2 regions of the Paenibacillus sp. AK121 genome follow, and region 2 is predicted to be linked to the other one. Evidence: riboswitches for the same ligand, from Rfam matches in the RefSeq annotation. Region 2 holds a riboswitch; the other holds the start of a gene.
What was found. A riboswitch is a leader RNA that binds a small molecule or an ion and turns the genes downstream of it on or off. The one in region 2 is predicted to bind FMN.
Positions count from the first base shown of each region.

Region 1: linked by a shared signal. The riboswitch ahead of ribE (riboflavin synthase) and the one ahead of KSP24_RS09175 (DMT family transporter) in region 2 are both predicted to bind FMN.

Region 1 is NZ_JAHPJM010000003.1:255,563-264,358, forward strand. Features, by position in the region: gene KSP24_RS07470 (D-alanyl-D-alanine carboxypeptidase family protein) at 1-1,190, opposite strand, end outside; gene KSP24_RS07475 (protein-glutamine gamma-glutamyltransferase) at 1,401-2,123, shown strand; gene ytfJ (GerW family sporulation protein) at 2,215-2,706, opposite strand; gene KSP24_RS07485 (DUF2953 domain-containing protein) at 2,806-3,519, opposite strand; gene scpB (SMC-Scp complex subunit ScpB) at 3,662-4,270, opposite strand; gene KSP24_RS07495 (segregation and condensation protein A) at 4,239-5,033, opposite strand; gene ribH (6,7-dimethyl-8-ribityllumazine synthase) at 5,207-5,671, opposite strand; gene ribB (3,4-dihydroxy-2-butanone-4-phosphate synthase) at 5,702-6,385, opposite strand; gene ribE (riboflavin synthase) at 6,460-7,125, opposite strand; FMN riboswitch at 7,456-7,628, opposite strand; gene KSP24_RS07515 (IDEAL domain-containing protein) at 7,697-8,164, opposite strand; gene KSP24_RS07520 (thiamine pyrophosphate-dependent enzyme) at 8,385-8,796, opposite strand, start outside.
Region 2 is NZ_JAHPJM010000004.1:86,083-94,878, reverse strand. Features, by position in the region: gene KSP24_RS09195 (quaternary amine ABC transporter ATP-binding protein) at 1-474, opposite strand, end outside; gene KSP24_RS09190 (GbsR/MarR family transcriptional regulator) at 990-1,553, shown strand; gene KSP24_RS09185 (carboxylesterase/lipase family protein) at 1,706-3,187, shown strand; gene KSP24_RS09180 (methyl-accepting chemotaxis protein) at 3,351-5,381, opposite strand; gene KSP24_RS09175 (DMT family transporter) at 5,618-6,565, opposite strand; FMN riboswitch at 6,736-6,880, opposite strand; gene KSP24_RS09170 (ABC transporter permease) at 7,006-7,698, opposite strand; gene KSP24_RS09165 (ABC transporter ATP-binding protein) at 7,691-8,614, opposite strand; gene KSP24_RS09160 (sensor histidine kinase) at 8,717-8,796, opposite strand, start outside.

The DNA of each region.
Region 1 (8,796 bases), on a different contig from region 2:
GGAACTTGTGCAGTCGGAGCCTCCTGCTGTGGATGTACAATAGTTTGAGTAGGCAGCTTACTACCTTTTTCATATACAGGAACAGAACCGATCAATTTACCTTCCAGTAAAAATTCGACCCGTCCTCGTAAACCAAAAGACACGTCAGCTCTATCCGCCGAAGCGGAATTTTTAAACAACACCAGTCTTTTGTGCAATTGAGTCTTCTCACCATCATGTAGAGGATAAGAAAAACTCGCCCCTGTCAAGAGGGGGTAACCATCAATAGGCTGCTGCTTGTCCGTAATCGGAATGAGAGGATAATATCGAAAGCCGTAATCAAGCATACGGGCATGGTCATTCCAATCGTCCCCGTCATTCAAGGTAACAGCAGCGAGCTGGCGCCCCTCACGCGTAGCTGAGCTGACCAGGCAACGAAACGCTTTTTTAGTAAAGCCTGTTTTTACACCGTCAGCTCCCTCATACAGCCGCAGCATTTTGTTTTTATTATGCCATGAATAGTCCCAGGAATCGTTGGGGTTCGGTGCTTTCTTCAGTTCTGTTTTTACGATACGGGCAAAAGTTGGGTTATGCAGCGCATAAGCAGTGAGCCGGGCCATATCGTTGGCTGAGGAATAATGTCCATCGGCATCCAGCCCATGAGGATTAGCAAAATGCGTATGGTTTAGCCCAAGCTGAACCGCCTTGTCATTCATTAAATGGACAAATCCCTCCTCTGTCCCCCCAACATGCTCGGCAATGGCAGAAGCTGCATCATTACCCGAACGGAGCATTAAGCCGTATAGCATATTTTCCAGCGTCATTTGTTCACCCATTTGCAGAAAAAGCGAGGAGCCTTCTTTGGCATACGCCGTTGAACTCACTTTTACTCGGTCCTGCAAGCGTCCATGTTCAATGGCTACAATCGCCGTCATAATTTTGGTTAGGCTAGCTATTCGGAGCTCCCGGTCACCTTCAGCTGAATATATGATCCGTCCTGATGTGACATCAATTAAAGAAGCAGCCTGTGCATGAGTTCCTAACGCGGGTGGTGTTGCTTCTGTTGTCACCGCTCCCAGAACAGGCTGTGGACTCAGCAATGTAAGCGGCAATGACAAAACAAGCATAAGCGCTAGCGGTAAAACAAATGCGCGTGCCTTATTCTTAAAATGGCTGTGGTCCGCATGGATATGTTGTTTTTTTTTAAACATTTGGATTCCTCCGGTTTTGAGCAAGTCTTGTACCATTCTATGTCCAAGCTGTTCAAAGTATGTCCACCTTTATAACAGAAAATTCCTTGTACAGGACAGTCATTAGCCGCTCCTCTTTTGCTTTCTTTCTATGTTAACCAAGCAACTTGCACTCCTGAACACATATAATATTAGTTACTAAACGTTAAATATGAATCGGGGGGTTACAACATGCAGCGATTACAGTTTGAAATGATTTTAAGATCGCGGATTGTAGAGTCCGCACAAGCATTGCATCAAAGTGGTGTATCCTTCGCCACTTTTGCTACCGCGCGTTGCAACCCACAATTTTGGGAGTTAACGGAAAAAGGCGGTTTTCGGATCAAAGCAGGTGTCACTCCGGCGCAAGGGATCAGAGATATCTTTATAAACGGTCAACAATACGCTTTTGAATGTGCAACAGCAATGGTTATTGTGTTGTACAAAGGAGTACTGGATTCCATTCTAGAAAGTGAGTTTAATCAGATTTTTGCAGATATGCTGTTGTATGATTGGCACTATGACAGTGATCTCAGGCTTATACAACAGCAAGGCAGCCATAAAGCGGTTCCTGGGGACATTCTGTATTTTAACAATCCAGATGTGTCGTCCAATGCATTGGAATGGAAGGGAGAAAATGTCGTCAAACTGAAGGAAGATTCTTTCTATGGCCATGGGATTGGCATCTTGCCGGCTCAAGGTATTATTGATTCTCTTAATCGACATCGTCGCCCGGATGCCACGGTATCTGCTTATATGACGAATGAAGTGATCTACCCTGACTTCGTTTACCTATCCCAGTTCGCACCCGAAGAAAACCGAAAAAATGAACTATCAATGAATACATTTTATTACCAAGAATTCAGTCACTGTATACATGCTGTCATTGGTGGAAGGCAGTATATTCAGGAATAGAGGCCGAGTTCATACTAAAAAGAAGGTATTCCTAGGCCACGCTCGGCTTGGGGATACCTTCTTGAGAGCACACTTTTAATTTCAATAACTTTTACAAGTAAGCCGGTCCAGATTGACTTTGGTCAGTATTAGCATTTGCAGGTACCTGTGGAGGTGGAGTCTGCATGTTGCTGCCTGAATTCTGGAAGATAGACTGAACCTTATCGATCAGGTATGGTGTGGAGTCGATGATTTTCTCAAACAGATGCGTTTGATTGTCCAGCGGAACGATTTGTGCTCCCTGTTTGCCAACAACTAGAAAGGCAATGGGTTGAATAGATACACCACCACCGCTACCGCCACCAAAAGGATGTACTTCCTTCCCACTATGATTACCGGATGCTGAGGAAGTATGGAGCGCCTCTTCATCTACGTTAAAATCACTTCCCCCGGCTGCGAACCCAAATCCTACCTTACTGATTGGCAAAATAACGGAACCATCGGGTGTTTCCACCGCGTCTCCCACAATCGTATTCACGTCCACCATGGCCTTGATGTTCTCCATCGCGGTTTGCATGAGCCCTTGAATCGGATGATCTGACATGTTTTATTCCTCCTCTGCTTATCTCAAGCGTAGACTGCTTTTCTTTCGCTATTGTGCGCAAAGGTTCAGGGAAATATGTATGTCAATCCTCTACACTGTTTATTCCTCACTGCTGGCTTGTTGATGCTCAGGATTTTTGGAAATAACCCGCTTCCATGCCTCTGGTCCTCCCGGAACACGCCATATGCGGAAAGCTAATCTGAGCATGGAAAAGATTAAATAACCGAGCGATATTTTTGCTTCACAGTTCAAGATGGTAGTAAAACGTAGTCGGTCCACCCAATAAGGCACAACAAACACCTTTGGGGTACAGTCCATGCGCACAATGCTGGAAGCAAAACCGATCAAGGTCGTTTTTAGCCCCCATAACATACCAGTTGAGGTCGCTGTATAAGCTGCGTCAGCCAGACTAATATTGGTAGACCACTCCATTTTGGACACTGTTACATGGGCCAATGTATGTCGCAGCCATCGCTGTAAAGATTGTGTTCCCTTGAGCAAAACCCGTATATCATGTATAAATTGCTTGATTTTTTCGATATCAATATTTCCGCTATCCACAGAAGCATCCGTTTTATGTATGTTTTTATTGCGGTCAAGCCGATAGAGAAGCCCTTTTTTCAAACCTGTTATGAGAATGGCTGGAATATCGTAATCCATTTTGACCAACCCGTATAGAATTCTGATCTCTAGATGCGCCCGATCATCATTGTCATGCTTGGCAATTTCCAGCTTCAATCGAATACGAGAGAGCAGAATAGCCAGTACGATGAATATAACGATGATGATGGCGATACTGATCCATTTCCACACTGGCGAGTCCTCCCTACCCTTTTGCTATAGAATATCATGGCAAAAATAGTATGACCCTTCAGCGGAAAATCATGCATCTTAAAATGCCAAACAGCCAGCCCTCAACAACGTAAGGACTGGCTGTCTTTTAAATTTTATGAACTTAGGATTCCAGATCCGAATCGTTCTCCGCAGGCTGGCTGCTCTCCAGACGCTCGAACAATAGCTGTGTCTCTTCTTCCAAATTGTCTGAATCCTCGAACTGCTCCGGTTGCGGTAGATCTTCGAGAGAGCCTAGACCGAAATAATCCAAGAATGATTTCGTCGTTCCATACAATATTGGTCGTCCGATGGCTTCAGCTCGACCTTTCTCTTCAATGAGCTCCTTGATGACCAGTGTATGTATGGCCCGCTCGGATTTGACACCCCGAATTTCTTCGATTTCAACTCTTGTAATGGGCTGGCGATAGGCCACAATAGCCAATGTCTCCAAAGCAGCTTGAGACAGTGAGGCACGTGCCGGAGAGTAGGCGAGCTTTTCAAAATAGGGTGCATGTTCGGATAAGGTTGCAAGCTGATAATGACCAGCAATACGGACAAGCTGCAGACCTCTTCCTCCCTGCTCCATGTCCTGTTTCATATCCTCCAGACACTTTTCAACCAGCTCTTGCTGCTGCTCTACAATGTCGGCGATCTGCTTGGTGGACAACCCTTCCTCTCCCGCAAGAAACAGCAGCCCCTCAATAATTGATTTCAGCTTCAGATAATCCATTAACCCGTAAATCCCCTCTCCACTCCATTACAATATCATCGAAAAGCTTCTCCTGATAACAGAAGATTTGCTTCATTTTCATCAATTCAAGGATAGCCAAAAAGGTTACAACCACCTCATGCCGATACATATCCTCATGCATCAGCTTGGAGAACAGCAGCCGTCCTCCAGTCCCCACCATCTCTAACGCCCCGATAACTTGCCGGATACGGTCCTTGACTGAAATTTCGTCCCGATGAACACGGGTTACCGTCGTACGTCGTTCAGCTTTGCGCAATGCACGCTGAAAGGCCGCGACCAAATCACTTGCATGCAGCCCATGCACCGGATTCGCGGGTTCGGTTGGCAAGAATGCGCTCAAATCTTCCGGCTCCTTGCCATAAATCAGACTCCGTTCCCACTCACGTTCACTCAGGTGGCGAGCAATCCCTTTGTATTTGCGATACTCCACCAGCTTGCGAACCAGTTCCTCGCGTGGATCATAGTCCTCTTCTTCATAATAATCCAAATCGTCATATTCCATCACAGGTGGCTTGGGAAGCAACAATTTACTCTTAATGGATAAGAGCGTCGCCGCCATCACTAGAAACTCGCTTGTAATGTCCAGCTCCAGCTCCTGCATACTGTGCAAAAAAGCCATGTACTGATCAGTAATATCGCTAATCGGGATATCCTGAATGTCAATCTCGGCTTTATCAATCAGATGCAACAGTAGATCCAGCGGACCCTCGAATGTTTCCAGCTTGTAATTTACGACTGTCAATGTGCTTCCCCCTGCCTTACTCCAATCATCATTCAACAATACCTTTCCCCATTAGCACTTATGCTCTACGTTATCAATCCCTCTTTCTGTAGTATATACGTCATCGCCTTGCTTAACAATCCAATCCCTTTTCCACTTTGCAGTTTATGCCGTTCTTTCAGCCATTTATATCATTAGAACTGCTTACCGAGATTGGCCATTTCAATCGCAGCCAGCGCAGAATCCCAACCTTTATTACCAGCCTTCGTACCTGCTCGTTCAATAGCCTGCTCAATATTTTCCGTAGTCACTACACCAAAAATAATAGGGACACCCGTTTTCAGACTGCTTGCCGCCACACCCTTGGCCACTTCATTGCAGACGATATCATAGTGTGAAGTAGAGCCACGGATAACCGTGCCAAGCGTAATGACGGCATCATATTTTCCGCTTGCAGCCATTTTTTGTGCAATAAGTGAGATTTCAAATGCACCCGGCACCCATGCTACATCAATTTCATCTTCCTGTGCACCATGTCGTTGAAGTGCGTCAAGCGCACCACTTAACAGTTTGCTTGTAATAAACTCATTAAATCTGCCCACCACAATACCATACTTTAAACCACTTGATACAAGATTACCTTCCAGAAAACGTGCCATTCTTATCAACCTCTCTTTTTTTGAATTTTTTTACAATGACAAACGACGACGGTATTCAATTAAATGTTGAATGCTAATCAGCTTCAGTTGATGTCGCTTGGCGATCACGGCCAAATCAGGCAAGCGGGCCATTGAGCCATCTTCTTTTATAATTTCGCAAATGACCCCGGCCGGCTTGAAGCCGCTGAGTCGTGCCAGGTCGACAGCCGCTTCAGTATGACCGGCGCGTTGCAAGACCCCACCATCGCGAGCAATTAGCGGGAACATGTGACCAGGTTTGCGGAAATCGCTGCCCGTGATTGCTTCTTCGGCTAAGGCGCGAACAGTCAAAGAGCGCTCGGCCGCTGAAATCCCCGTTGTTGTCTTCATATGATCTACCGATACCGTAAAGGCGGTACCGTGAAAATCTGTGTTTTGCTCTACCATAGGATGCAATTCCAATGCCTCGGCTCTGTGCTGTGTGATCGGCACGCAGACCAACCCGCGACCTTCTGTAATCATGAAGTTGATGACCTCAGGCGATGCTTTCTCAGCCAAAGCGATAAAGTCGCCTTCATTTTCCCGCTGTTCATCATCCACTACAATAACGACTTTGCCGTTCTTTAAATCCTCCAATGCTTCTTCGATGGAATCCAATCGAATCTCTTCGTCATGGTGCAACTCGCCCTGCTCCATGATGTTTGTCGTCGCACTTATTTGGATGCCTCTATCCATAACCCTCTCCTCCTTATGTCTTATGTCACGAATGCTCCTGAACCAAATTTTCTATCATTCTGTATCAGGCTGTATCAAGCAAAGCCGTGTTTCGCCAAATAGTCCAAACTAAGAGGAGCTTGATCTGCTCTCTCCATCGGTACTGAACCTCTGTAATGTAAAAGTTGCTCCACATATTTGCCCAATATGTCGCATTCAATATTCACAGTGTCTCCCTCACGTTTGGCTTGTAAGGCCGTTTCAGCTAAGGTGTGGGGGATAATGGATACGGCAAAGCTATCTCTCGTACGCTGCGCGACTGTGAGGCTGATACCATCAATTGTAATTGACCCTTTGAGGAGAACATATTTAAATAATGCTTGATCAGAAGGCTCAACTTCGAACACAACTGCATTCTGGTCTGATGTTACTCCGCGAATTGTACCCGTCCCGTCCACATGTCCCTGTACGATATGTCCTCCGAACCTTCCATTCGCCGCCATCGCTCGCTCCAGGTTGACTCGGCTGCCGGATCTGAGTTCCCTTAGATTACTGCTGCGAAAAGTCTCTGGCATCACATCAACCTTAAAATCTTTAGTACCAATCTGTATTGCCGTCAGGCAAACCCCATTTACCGAGACACTATCGCCGATTTTCAAATCGCCCAATACCACAGAACCCGAAATCCCCAGCACCATCGCTTCACCGCTCTTAGAAATACTTTGAATGCGACCCACTTCCTCGACCAATCCGGTAAACATGCTTTCACTCCTTTCCACTACATTTCAGTTTATCCCTAATTCATCTGCTGTAAGCGCAAATAACCCCCAGTCAGGATTCAATCCGTCATGGGGGTGATGAGAGTCACATATGTAGTATACAAGCGCAGTTCATGTATGTCTTAAAATGACATGAAATCATAGGTTTGCCAAAAGAAAGCATGATCGAAGGTACAGCAATTACGCTCAGAACGTTATCAAAAAGAAAGCTTAATCAAAGCTGTCGTCCGATACTGTCCTACAACGAAATAAGCCGTACGCATTTTTACGTATGCTAAAAATTGGCACATGTCACGTCATACACATGCGCTTCGTATCCTTCTCCCATCCAGACTATACTGTCGGTCCCGGAATTACACCAGGTCCACCTTCTGCTGATTGTTCAGCATCCGGGTCACGGACTAAGCCATGCTGAGTTCGCAGAAGCGATTCACAAACATGTCATCACCGCCGGTGGGGAATTTCGCCCCGCCCCGAAGGATCTTGCTCTTATTTAATTGAATTAACATTAAACTTGTTACGTATATTAGCACCGACTTCAAAAAAAAGCAAGTTATCTAATAGAAGCTCCTGCTTTGGTTTTGACATATTGGCTGGAGAGTTCTTCAAACCAGGTTTTATCATTCATATGAAGTGCCAGATCAATCAGATCGGCCAGTTCGTCGACTCCAAGCTGTGTATCATGGTCAAAGGTAATAACGGCCGAAGCAACAGGTCCTCGCTCTCCTTCAGAACATGCTTCATAATCCAGTCGTACATCCACATGCCCATCAATAAACTCGCATTTTAGAAAATAAATAATTTCACACATTAAAATAGGGCGCACTTGTGTTTCTAACACACAATCCATCACCTTGGCAGAATAATGCTGGTTCGTCAGCGTGAATTTGTGTTCTGTTGCCGCCAGCGATGCCCGTCCAAAATCATCCGTAAACTTGAGTTCCACTGGCGTGATGTTCATAACCTTGGGGATTTGCTTCTTTATAATTTCAATTATTTCAACTGTATTCAGCTTAATCATTACCTGCACCTCATTGCATCTTAAAATTCAAAAGAAAACTTTATAACATGCCTTCTATAGGCCTCCACTCCTATATCGGAAATCATTACCTGTTTTTTTATGCTTCAACCCATAAACGCAAAAAAAGATTCCTTGCGCAGCAAGCGCAAGGAATCTCAATCGAACTGGTGCCGAAACAGCGGCTAACAATGTTACACGATTATTATACAAAAAAACAGAACTATAACTCCGAAATTTCATGTTTCTTTTTCAGGATAGTCCAGCGACGCTCAATCTCCTGCTCAAAGGTAGCCAGCGTTGCTTCCTCTTTGAGAAGATGCTTCGTTTTACCCATTAATTTCAGCCATTCTGCGGCTGGAATCCGTTTTCCCTTGTCTTCCGGATTGTACGTAATCGTCGTGCTTCCCTGTTCGATTTCGTACAAAGGAAAGAAGCAAGACTCAACTGCGGCGCCTACGATGCTAGTACCCAGTCTGTCTTCGGATTTCCAGTTGAGCGGGCAAGCGCACAGAATTTTACCATAAGCCGTACCGACGTTGTTGGCATACCATTGAGCCTTGGCCGCTTTGCGCAGCATATCCTGCGGATGGCTTTCGGCTGCGGTAAAAGCATACGGGATGTTACAGGCGGCC
Region 2 (8,796 bases):
ATCGCCCCAGTTTTTAAGACCAACCAGTTCCAGCGCTTGTTGTGCCTTTTCCTGGCGTTGTGCTTTATCTACCTTTTGAATTTCAAGACCGTATTCTACATTTTCCAATACAGTCCGATGTGGGAACAGGGCGAACTTTTGAAAAACCATACTGATGGTTTTACGACGAACTTCGCGGAGTTGTTCTTTGTTCATCTTACGGAGATCTTTGCCGTGGACCAGAATTTCACCGGAGGTAGGCTCAATCAAGCGATTTAGCATTCGCACCAAAGTGGACTTGCCGCTACCTGATAACCCCATAATTACGAAAATTTCACCTTGCTTAATTTCCATGTTGGCCTTATTAACACCAACAGTAATCTGTTTTTCTTTGGCCAGCTTTTCCTTGCCCCAGCCTTGCTCCAGGAGCGGAACACCTTGCTCTGCGTGAGGACCAAAGAGTTTGCTGACATTTTTGACTTCCAAAATCGTCATACATACACCTCTTCTTTCTATACTTTGCTTGGTATTAACCCCATGTTGCATGATGGATTGAGTATAAAAATCATAATTCTGTACATCCTGAACGGTTAATGACAAAATTAATTGTAACAGAAGCATTGCTTACATTTCAAACAAAAAAACTGTTCGTAAAGTACGTACAGAAAAAACTGTACAAACTTTTCTTCGATATGCTCCTTCGTTCTTTAGAATGCTCAAACATTCGGAACTTTACAACCGATAGTGCTTTTTTTAAAATAGACAATGAAATATGACCATAAGAAAAAGATTTATGTATATCCATAATTTTAAAAGTTTACTATCATTAGCAATTTTGCGAATTATGATTTTGAACGATCATGCTGTTGTAATATAGACAGAAGCTTTGCTTTTGAAACATTTCATTCAGTATTTGAAAGATTTCATATATTGCGTCAAAGCTAATCCTTTACGGGTAAGTCGTTCATACTAGGTTGTGCAAAATGCTCTAAAATTAGGAGGTTGCAAGCATGAGCTTGTACCAGTTAGGTGATGAGCAGCAGGCATCGCTGCAAAAAATTCGCAAACGTGTCATAGAAGCTATAGGTAAAAACATGGACCTATATGGGATCACTCTGTCCGCGGGGCATTTGTACGGTTTGCTTTTTTTTGCGGATAAACCGATGACGCTGGATGAGATGGGCCGTGAAATGGAAATGAGCAAAACGAGCATGAGTACAGGAGTTCGAACGTTGTTGGATCTGAAAATGGTGAACAAGGTATGGAGCAAGGGCTCACGCAAGGACTTGTATGAAGTCGAGTATGATTGGTATCAAACATTTACTGACTTCTTCGCTATTAAATGGAGAAAAGCAGTAGAAACAAATTTACTCGTACTGCGCAAAGCCATTGATGAACTGGACAAATTGATGGCGCAGGGTGAAGAATACGAGGAATTTAAGGCGATTCTACAGCAAGACCGTATGAAAATGAAGCAGGCTGTGGCTTATTACAAGTGGCTAGACCGATTGATTGATTCAATGGAAAGCGAAGAAATTTACAAGCTGATTCCGAAAGAAGAGGTTCGGGACTAATCACGATCCGCCCATCCTGTTTACAAAATGCCGGAGCGCAAAAGCGCTTCCGGTATTTTTTGGTTTGGTCCTGCACAAAGGGTATAATAGAGATATGTAAAGATTGATATTATACCGTTATGTTAAACATACGAGATAAAGGAGGGTTCATGATGGAGAGTGTTACAGTACATACTCGTTTAGGTCAATTACGTGGGGAAACAAGGAATGGATATCATGTGTGGAAAGGTGTTCCATATGCACAGCCTCCTGTTGGAAAACTACGTTTTCATGGGCCACAGCCTTTGGAGCCGTGGGAGGGTGTACGGACTGCGACGAGTTTCGGACCCATCTGTCCGCAACCCATGCCCTCCGCTGAAAGTATGACTGGAAATCTGGTGGAACCGCCAGAGCAGTCCGAGGATTGCTTGTACCTGAACATTTGGACACCAGCTTCGAAGGCTCCTGAGAAGGGACGTCCGGTGATGGTGTGGATTCATGGTGGTGCCTTTGTCACTGGATCTGGGATTATACCTTTATATGACGGGGAACACATGGCGAAGAATGGCGATGTTGTTGTAGTTACGGTCAATTATCGGTTAGGGCCGTTAGGATTTTTGCATTTGACTCCAAAGGGAAATGGGCTGACCTCAAATGCCGGACTGTTGGATCAAATCGCTGCACTGAAATGGGTTAGGGATCATATTTCTGCCTTTGGCGGCAACCCGGATGAAGTAACGGTGTTCGGTGAATCGGCAGGCGCGATGAGTATTGCCGCTTTATTGGCGATGCCAGCCGCTGAGGGGCTGTTCCAGCGTGCAATTTTGCAGAGCGGGGCATCGCAGGTGTTGCCAACTGCACAGGCCGAGCAAGTGGCGGCTGTGTATTTACAGCAACTGGGTGTAGACACTCAGCATCCTGAGCGATTGTTTACGTTGCCGACAGATGCGTTGATGCTCGCTATGGCAAAAACACATGAAGTCATCGGACCAGGGATGGCGATGATTTATCAACCCGTTGTAGACGGGGTGACCTTGCCGGATGTACCCCTGTCTGCAATCGCCCAAGGCTCAGCCAAACAGGTATCTGTTATGATTGGAACGAACTTGCATGAGGGGAACTATTTCATCCGCAAAGAATCCCATCTAATGAACAAGCCAACAGCACGTCAGGCATTAGAAATGATGACAGGCATGTCCGACATTGGCGACCTGATAGAGCCTTTTCCAGTTACCATTGAGGAACAGGCGCAAATGTTGACCGATCTCTTTTTTTGGCGTCCCGCGCTGGCTCTTGCCGCTGCACAGTCGGCGTATGCATCGGTATGGATGTATCGTTTTGATTGGACCCTGCCGGGACATCCAACTTTCGGACAAGCGGTTCACGGTGCAGAGATTGCTTTTGTTTTCGACAATCTGGAGCTGCTAGGCAAGCTTGGATTAGAGATTCAGCCTTCGATGCAGAAGCTCGCTCATGATATGCAGCAGGCATGGATTGCTTTTGCACGTGATGGGGAGCCTATGCTGCCTGAGACGGCATGGCCGATGTACGACAAGCAACAGCGAGCTACAGCCATTTTTCATCAGAATATTATGGTGGAACATGATCCAGAAGGGGATAGACGCCGCCAACTAACGGGGCAGATGAGCATATAGGTAAATACGAGACATTGTCTAAAGGAACCAACGAAAAAGCCTTCGCCCGTATTTTGTATGCGGACGAAGGCTTTGTTAGTCAGGATTTTGAAAAATCCTCTAGTAATTAGATGTACTGCTGCCCATCTTACTAGCATGAAACTGCAACGATGCAATGTGTAGGTTAAATCTTAAATCGCTTAACCAGCTCTTGCAGATCCTGTGCCATGTTGGACAACTCTTGTGAGGAAGATGCGATTTCCTCCATGGCTGCCATTTGCTCTTGAGCGGCAGCGGAGGTTGTCTGCGAACTGTCCGCCGAATTGCGTGATAGGCTTGCCAAATGGGTAACAGTGGCGGAAACTTCCTCTGTACTGGCTGAGATTTGTTCAGCAGCAGCGGATACACTTTGAATTTGTTCCACAATGTGAGAAGTTGAGCGTTCAATATTCGCAAATGCACCTTCTGCATCTTGGCTAATTCGTAATCCTTCACCCACCTGATTACGAACATTGCCATTCATCGTGGCGGTAGAGCGTTGAATCAAATCGAGCATCTGCGTAATGATCTGACTGATGGAATCAGCGCTTTCCTTGGACTGTTCCGACAGTTTGCGTACCTCTATAGCGACTACGGCAAAGCCACGCCCAGCTTCGCCTGCTCTGGAGGCTTCAATAGATGCGTTCAGGGACAACAAATTAGTTTGCTTGGCAATGGCAGCTATAGCCGCATTCATTTGCTTCGCATCGTCCGAGAGTTGGGATAGCTCATCCATCAGACTAGCCGTTTGGCTTACAGCTTCCAGAATGCGGTCCATCTGTGTCCGCACATGGCTAATCATTTGACTGCCTTGAGCTACGTCTTGCTCGGTTTGTCCTGCTGAATCCACGATGGAGCTTGCCGATTCGGCAATCGTGCTGACACCCTTCGCCATTTCTTCAACGGCATTGGCAGTTTGCTCGGATGCCTCGGCGCTGGTTGCTGCATTTTCTGCGGATTCCATAACCGTTTCCGCTACGTGTTGTACGGATTCCGTCGTTTGTTCTGTGCTTTCCTTGATTACCAGAGAAGAGGAAGCAAGCCGTGAGGACGTTTGGTTGACCTCGGAGACCATCGTATGCAAGGAATGTGTCATCTGGTCAAAATTCTGTGCCAGCTCGCCGAACTCGTCCTTTCTAGATATATTAACACGTTCGGTCAGATTTCCATCACGGACGATCCGTGTTCCTGCTTGCAGCTTCTTGAGAGGGATCAGGAATGAGCGGATCATTAGCACTATGATGATCGCAGCGGCCAGTATGGAAATAACAATTACAATCAGGCTTTGCCTCAGAATCGGTTGGGCTGCATCACTATAATCCTCCAGATCCGATAATGCAACAATATTCCATCCAGTGAGAGGGTCCTTAAGTGTAAAGGCCAGCACATCCCGATTCATAAATTTAATTTGCGACACGGAAGGAGTATCATTTTCTCCGGTTGCCGCCACTTTGGGAAGTCCCTCCATAGTGTCAGCCGGTTTTTTGCCAGTCTTGTCAAAGGCTGTTCCAGCTCCAGATACAACCTTATGATCAGAATCAACAATGATGAGTCCTCCGCGTTCGCCTATCTTAACAGACTGCAGACTGTCCCCCATCTTGTCCAGATTCAAAGCCAATGCAACAGCCCCTTCACCGTTCTTCAGCGTTGCCGATACATTAACTACTAGGTTCCCTGTCGTAACGCTGGCAACTGGAACACCGACAAATATGTTGCCCTTATGTAGCATCGCATTTTTGTACCATTTTCTCTCCCTAGGATCATAATCAGCCTCCTTTTTTAGCGGAGAACGGATATATTCTCCTTTCGCATTGCCAAGGAGCGCGGCATCTAACTCAGGATGAGCTTTGACGATGTCATCCAATTTTTTCTGAAGGGCTTCTTGATCGGAACCAATGGAATCAGCCTGGATTTCACTGGTAAGGACGTCCACGTCCTTCATGATCGGGGATACATACTGATTGACATTGCTTTGGATCAGATACAGATTCGTGTATACGGAATTAGCCATTTGCTGACTGAGCTGTGTCGTAGCCCCCTGATAAGAAAAGTATCCAATAAGTAAGCTCGGAATCAATAACACAGCCAAAAAAGAAATGATTAATTTTGTCCTCATTAAATAAAATTGCTTGAGAAACCTGTTCCACCACGGAACTGTTTGTTTTTCTTTAGTCATGTTTTTTCTCCTCTGTGTCTGATGGTCACTACATTGTTTTATTCGACAGAAATCGACTGATTTTATAGATGTAATCTTAAAAAATGATGAATCAAGGCATGTTTTAGGTACATTTTTTAAAAAATAGTTCTTAAGGGCTAATCACGGTATGAATATGCATACATAAAAAGCCAAATCAGAGATGCAAAAGCACCTTCATGATTTGGCTTGAGGTGAGTATAAAGCAAATGGATCTGTTAATTTTTTTGCTGACGAGAAATCATAAAGAGTGTAACCCAGATAAGCATAAAACCAGTTAATTGCGCTACGGTAACGATTTGTTGGAAAGCGATCCAGTTAATCACAACACCTACCATAGGAAAGCTCAATTCTGCCATCGTAGCATAAGAAGCTTTGGTTGTACTTAAGCCTTTGTAATACAGTAATAAGCTGAGAAGACCCGGAAGCAATGCCTGCAGCAGCAAGTTGATAATTACAGCTGCGCCCGCCCATGTACCTGTAGGCATATTCCACGGAGCATGCTCCACAGAGGTGAGAACAATGAGCAGAGGGAGCGCCACCATGAAGCGAAGGGAGGTTACCGTTTCATATTTCATCGAACGGAGCAAGTAGCTGCCCATAACGGTCGAACCGCCCCACAGAATCGCTGCACCCAGTGCAAGCAGACTACCAACTTGAACAAAATCATGAACATGTCCAAAGGGAAGCGACCAACCGAAGGTCAGAAGATACGTCCCGAACAGAGCGATGACAATTAATATTCCAAAATGACGCGGTAACATTTCCTTCAATATCACGCGGGCCAGAATAATAGCAACCAAAGGTTGAAGCTTCTGAAGTAAAAGTACGGCATTCAGATCACCGTTGCTGAGTGCCATGGTGAAAATCACACTGGCCAGTGCCGAGCCACCCCATGAGACAAACAAAATAGCGAAAACCTGACGAAATCGTATCGTTTTAAGCTCCTCGCGATGCTTCCACAGCATCGGCGTCAGAGCGATAAAGAGCAGTACATGCTCCATCAGTACGATTTGTGCTGAGGTAAATGATTTTAACAAAATAATACGAAACAGCGGGTCTGCGCCCCACAAGGCCGCTCCAATTGCGACTAGCCAAAAACCGCTTTTCATGTGGGAGCTACGATCAAAATCCTTGGATGTTAGTACAGTTGATGATTGACTCATACTTATTTAGCTCCTTGCGAATACAGGACCGGTGGCACAAAAACCCCCGTCCATGGCGAAGGCCATGCAAGACGGGGGTTGATCAAATAAACTTGCCGTTTGATGCAAGTTAAATGAAGTCACTGCACAACCATAATGCAGTATTCATCGACTTTGCGGCATGTTCATATTTCGATCTTCTTCCATCCGGACTTTACCGTCGGCTTTGGCATCTCACCAAATCAGTCCGTATCTTGTTGCCAGATACAGAGTCGCGGGCTTAGCTCCATGAGCCATACCGCCGGTTAGGAATCTCACCCTACCCCGAAGATCCTTATTCCGTTTTTTAATTTCTCCTATAGGATATACCTGTTTTGGAATGAAGTCCAGTGAAAAATGTGTGTATATCAAGCAAGGATTTTCATTTTTTTATGAAAGCGTTCTATGTTTAATCCTGATTACTAGGCAATATCCTTATACTCAATGCGCCGAATGGCCGCATAAGCCACAAGCATTCCCAGTACAGAGAAGCTGATTTGCACGGGGGCAATGGAGCTAAGGGTAGCACCGTTATTATTGGAGAAAAGCAATGCTACAATCAGAATCGAGGTCACAATGGTCGTGGGTACAGAGTATCTTCGCATTCCCATATACAGCGGAACCAATCCCATAAAACTGGCGGCAACGGCATTGATTAGCGTACGTGCCGATTGGTCGGCTAGTATGGAAAGAGTAAGCTTATCCGGTACAATTATGACAAACTGGTTGAGCAAATGAATCGCAGCCGTAATGATGATTTCCGATATTACAATAGATAAAAACGTAAACATCAGTACAATCAAGAGCTTGGCGATCATTAGCTTTTGACGATGAATCGGATACATGAACAAGATTGTAATCGATTTGGATTTAAATTCTCCTACGATAAAACGGCACAGTAGAACGGAGGCAAATACAATAAACGTTGCTCTCACCATATTGTCCATAAGATCGAGAAGCTGAGCGTACTGTGTAAATTCGGGTACTCCTTCAATGTGGCTGTCCAGCCCAATAGTACTAAGTAACCCTAGAATACAGGCGTTGGCGATCAGCGCTGAACGGATATAACCCGCCAGATGAAGCTTTTTCATCTCCAACTGTATCAATTTAAGCATGGTGATCCCCTCCATGTAACAGACGTAAAAAGTAGTCTTCCAGCGTACTGCTCTTCTGATGAATGGAATCGACCTCTACATCATTTAAAATGAGCGTTTTCGTAATTTGCTTCTGCGGTACACTAGTATCGTAAATACGTATACTCTGTTCATTAAGCACCTTTATATTATTCAGACTCAGATGGTGGGAGAGGATGTAGGCTGCTTTTTTGCAATCGTTGGTCGTAAATTCGATATATTCCGTATTGGTATCCCGTACCTGTTCCATCGAAACTTCCTCAATCAGCCGTCCGTGATTAATCACGCCTATTGTATCCGCAATCTGCTCAATTTCCGCTAATAAATGACTGGACACGAGCAGCGTCATCCCATATTCCTTGCATAGCATATGGAATAACTGCCGAATTTCCTTGATTCCCACTGGGTCCAGACCGTTAATCGGTTCATCTAAAATGAGTAGCTCCGGCTTGGTCGCAATGGCTCGGGCAATCCCGAGACGCTGCTTCATTCCTAGTGAAAAGTCTTTTACCGGCTTGTCATCTGCATTCCGCAAGTTCACTAATTCCAGTGCATCCCGGACAGCCTGCTTATTATAATAGCCCATGTATTCACAATGAAGTTCGAGATTTTGCTGAGCTGTCAGCCTTTCATAAAAAATCGGATATTCAATAATCGAACCCATCCGTCCGAGCAGATGATAAGACTGTGGCGTTAGCTTTTCACCGAACAGTTCAATCTCGCCCGATGTTGGCTTGAGCAGGTTGGTAATCATTTTCATCACCGTCGTCTTGCCCGCTCCATTGGGACCGAGAAAGCCATAGGTTTCCCCCTTGCGCACATTCATACTGACCCCTGCTACAATTTCATTGCCCTTCATGGCTTTGGTCAGCTGATGTGTACGTAATATGTAAGTCATGGGTGTTCTCCCTTCGTGTGCTGTTGATAATTCAAGAATAAAGGGCGAAATGTTCATTTTTCTTTCGTAATCCTTACAAATTTATTAAGTTGAGCAGCTCGCTTAATAGTTGATCTTCTTCAAGGTAAAAGAGAAGACGGTCTGCTCATAAGGCTTGCTGGTCAATTGCATCTCTCCATTCA